One region of the Sphingobium sp. RS1 genome, then DNA from elsewhere that is predicted to be linked to it. Evidence: riboswitches for the same ligand, from Rfam matches in the RefSeq annotation. Region 1 holds a riboswitch; the other holds the start of a gene.
What was found. A riboswitch is a leader RNA that binds a small molecule or an ion and turns the genes downstream of it on or off. The one in region 1 is predicted to bind thiamine pyrophosphate.
Positions count from the first base shown of each region.

Region 2: it holds a riboswitch for thiamine pyrophosphate, as region 1 does, so the genes downstream of both, ACNHGR_RS20900 (TonB-dependent receptor) here and ACNHGR_RS13625 (DUF2065 domain-containing protein) in region 1, are expected to answer to the same signal.

Region 1 is NZ_JBLZXE010000002.1:2,444,119-2,446,321, reverse strand. It holds gene ACNHGR_RS13635 (prolyl oligopeptidase family serine peptidase) at 1-822, opposite strand, end outside; gene ACNHGR_RS13630 (hypothetical protein) at 826-1,116, opposite strand; TPP riboswitch at 1,155-1,265, shown strand; gene ACNHGR_RS13625 (DUF2065 domain-containing protein) at 1,322-1,729, shown strand; gene thiC (phosphomethylpyrimidine synthase ThiC) at 1,741-2,203, shown strand, end outside.
Region 2 is NZ_JBLZXE010000003.1:174,246-176,448, forward strand. It holds gene ACNHGR_RS20890 (TonB-dependent receptor) at 1-212, opposite strand, end outside; gene ACNHGR_RS20895 (hypothetical protein) at 639-965, opposite strand; TPP riboswitch at 1,170-1,280, shown strand; gene ACNHGR_RS20900 (TonB-dependent receptor) at 1,363-2,203, shown strand, end outside.

The sequences.
Region 1 (2,203 bases):
GGTGACGAGGTAAGTCTCGTTGCCGAAGAAGGTGACGCCACGATAGAGGAACGCTGCCCGGTTCCCCGACCCGTCCGACAGCAGCATCGGGAAGGTGCCGACCTGATCGCCCGGGCTGCCGCGATAGATTTCCTGCGCGGCCGACAGGGGCTGGCCGCGCTTCAATATCTTCACGACAAAGGGGTAGCCCGATTTGGTCATGCTGCCTTCCCCCCAGTCGCGGGCGATCAGCAGCCTATCCTTGTCGAGCCAGGCCTCATTCTGCTTGGACGTGGGAATATCGAAGCCGCCCTGCACGAATGTGCCCGTCACCAGGTCGAACTCGCGCAATGTCACGGCATCCTCGCCGCCATCCGACAGGTTGAGCAGCGCATAGCGTTCCTCGGGATCGAGGATGGTCGCACCCTTCCACACCCATTTCCTGCCGTCCGCCTTGGACAGGGCGTCCAGATCGAGCACGGTCGTCCAGTGCGGCACGTCGGTCGCATAGTCGGCTTGCGACGTATAGCGCAATATGCCCTGCGGATGATCGGCATCGCGCCAGAAATTATAGATGCGGCCGTGGATCAGCATCGGCATGGCGATTCGGTCCTTGGCCGATGCGATGGCCAGTGCGTCCTTATAATAGCCGGCATAGCGCGGATCATTTTGGAAGGCGGCGACCGTCGCCCTATTCTCTGCCTCGACCCACTGCATCGCGCGCGGCCCGGTCCAGTCCTCCAGCCAGATGAAAGGATCATCCGCCGGGGCGGGAGCGGGGGCAGGGGGCGCACCGGCCCCGGTCAGCATCGCGGCAGTCACCAGCAACATCATCCTTTTCATGGGCTATTTCTCCCTTTGCGGCATCATCCGCCCGCGCCGGTATCGCCGCCGCAACAGCGCGCCCGCGACCAGCAAAGGGAACGCGGCCAGCATCAGCAGGCTCCCCAACAGGCTGGGCGACCAGCCCGCTATGCTGTGCAGGCCAAAGGCGGCGGGCGCCATCACCAGCAGGAAACCGAGCGTCAGCAACCACAGCCCCCAGCGGCGCGGCCGCACCGCCACCATGCGCATTTCATGACGCCAGGCCTTGCGGCCAGCCTTGGTCGAAAGATCGGGGGGCGGGGTATCGAACATAAGCTGCTGGACCTTGTGCCGTTTCGCCCCTATCCTGTCCAGCATCCCCGGGGGACCGCGCACAGGCGGTTGAGAGGTGGCTGATGTGGCCACGACCCGTTGAACCTGATCCGGCTGACACCGGCGTAGGGAGGGAACGGCTCTGAGCAACCAGCAGTCCGCGCCCGCCCTGCGTCTTTGAAAAGAGACGAAAGAGAGGCGGCCCATGGATACGATTTCCGTTCTGACGCTGCGCCTGGCCGAGATTTTCGGCCTCTACATGATCGTCGTCGGCCTTGGTGGCCTCGCCAGTCCGCCGCGCTGGCGGGCGGTGATGGACGATCTCAACCGGTCGCCGGGGCTGGTCGTGGCGCTGGGCTTCGCGGTCTTTGCGGTCGGCGGCACCCTGGTCCTGATTCACAGCATCTGGACCGATCCGCTCGCCATTATCGTCAGCCTGATCGGCTATGTCGCGCTGATCGAGGGCGCGACCCTGCTCGCGGTGCCGGGGCCGCTCATCCGCATCGGCCACTGGTCGACCGGCTTCATCCGCGCCTGGGCCAGCATCGCCCTGATCCTCGGCATCCTCCTCTTCCTCGCCGGCCTCACCGGCCGCGCCACCCTCATCGTCTGAAAGGCAAATCCATGGCAGATGTCCCCGCCCGCACCGAGATGCCCGAAGCCGAAGGCTTCAATGGCCGGCAGGCCGCAATGCGCGTCACCACCGGCCCGATCCGTGGCTCGAAGAAGATTCATGTCGGCCCGCGCAAGGTCGCGATGCGCGAAATTCATCTGGAGCCGGGCAGCGGCGAGCCGCCGGTACGCGTCTATGACACGTCGGGGCCGTACACCGATCCCGATGCGCATATCGACATCATGGCGGGCCTCCAGCAATTGCGCCGCGACTGGATACGCGAACGCGGCGACGTTGAAGAATATGACGCGCGCGCGATCAAGCCGGAGGATAATGGCCTGAAAGGCCCCGACCGCAGCGGCGGCGTCCAGCCCTTCCCGAATGTCGTGAAGCGCCCCCTGCGTGCCAAGCCCGGCATGAACGTCTCCCAGATGCATTATGCCCGCCGCGGCATCATCACCCCGGAAATGGAAT
Region 2 (2,203 bases), on a different contig from region 1:
GTCTCGCCGGTCATCGCGGTGATGGCGAGCGGCGTATCCTGCAATTTCTGCGACTTGAACTGGGCGGTGACGATGATGTCCGCCGCCGCCGGAGCCGTATCGGCCCGTGTCTGGTCTGGCGTTCCGGCATCCTGCGCCCATGTGGTCGGCGCTGCCGCAAGGCAGGCCAGCACGGTCAGGCTGGAACCCAATAATGTCTGTCTGTTGGTCACTATATCCTCCCCATTTGTATGCTTATGATACAATATAGTCAAAATTCTGCCGTTCGTTTCTTGATGTATTGCAACGGTCAGAAGAACCAGATCTGCACTAAAGATTATATATTCAATTGTTAAGGTGGAGCATTGACCGATATGTCAATGGTATATGAATGCTGATCGCTGCACGGCGATTGTTTGCATCAATGTCATGCACAGGTAAATATTTCGCATTTCGCGACAATATCATCCTCTCCTCCCGTCAGTTCTTCATGCTGCGTCTCACTGCGCATTTGATGATCGCTGACAACTATTCATATATACGGAATATTCTGAAATGTGAAATGATATTTGTCGTCCGTGCAATGATGTGCAAGATTTTGAAATATATGTAATTATTTGCGATCCGGAATGCTCCTGAGGTACGACCGCATAGACGGCTCACACTTTAGCGGGGGAGGGCGCGCTGGTGGACACATGCAATTGATGCCTGTCGTCATAGCGTATCCAGCAGGCGAAACCATGCCCGCATTGCGAATGGAGCCGCACTATCTCGCTATGGTCGAAGCGGTATAGCTGGCCGGCATCGTTGATTTCGATCGTGTCGACGCTCTGGAAATCGACCGGGGCGAATGGCACAGCCTCTCGTCCGCGCTTGATCGTCACGCCATAGCGCGATCCGCCCTTGAGGTAAGTCAGCGCGATATCGTGCGAACTGTCATTCTTCCATCGCGGATGGATCGGGCCGCACCCCTGAAGCAGGGTCATGGTTGCGATCATGCTTGCCAACATGGCCATGCGTTTCAAATGCGATCTCCAGGCGTTACGGAATGGTTCGCCTCTCCTTGGAATCGCGCTTTGCGGTAAGCTTTCTATCGATTGGCCCCTGCATGGTCGATTTCGCATTAGCCGACGCTGAACGCAATGATGGTGTAATAAGACTTTCCAACTCGCATTTCTGCGCCTAGAGGCGCTGCATCCCCGGGGGGCCGCTGACGCGCGGCTGAGAGGTGGTTGGCAGACCACGACCCGCTGAACCTGATCCGGCTGATTACCGGCGTAGGGAGGGCAAGGCGGCGCGTTCGTCAGTCCCTCCATGTGGAGTGGACGTGAGACGATGACGATATATGCGACTTTGGTTGGACGGGCTGCGCTGGCGACCGCGATGCTGTTTGTGGCGCCCGCCGCGTTGGCGGCAGAGGGTGATGAACAGGATCGCGCGACCATAGAGGTTACGGGCTATCCCGATCCGCAGGGCCTGCTGCCCGACCAGACCGCGCCCAAGGCGGTCAGTTCCATCGCCGAAGCCTTCATCAGCAAGCAGGCGCCGACGCTCAACGCCTTTCAGCTGGTCAATCTTCTGCCCGGCGCGAATGTGTCGTCCAGCGATCCCTATGGCCTGTCCGCAACGTCCAGCCTGACGCTGCGTGGGTTAGGGCAGGACCAGATCGGCATATTGCTGGAAGGCGCGCCGCAGAACGACATCGGCTATTATTATGCCTATCCCTCGCAATTCGCCGATGCTGAGAATGTGCGGCGGATCGCGCTGGCGCAGGGCGCGGCCGACATCGACGCGCCGGTCGTCGCGGCGGCGGGCGGGACGCTGTCGCTGACGCTGAACGATCCCAAGGCGGCAATGGGCGGCATCGTCAACCTGGCGGTCGGTTCCTACGACCAGCGGCGCGCCTTCCTGCGGTTCGACACCGGGGAGATCGGCAATAGCGGGCTCAAGGCGTTCATTTCCTATTCCAACAACCGCGCCGACAACTGGCGCGGCGCGGGCTATGACAAGCGCCAGCATATCGACGCGAAGCTGCTGCACGAATGGGGCGCGGGCAATCGTGCCAGCCTTGCCGTCTCCTACAATGACGCGATCACGTCGACCTATCCCAGTCCCACCATGGCGGACTGGCAGGCGGGCGGACGCGGCTTCAACTTCACGAAACGCTATACCGATGGCGACACCGGCTATTGGCGCCTCTATCGCGCGCCGTTCCGCAACCTCT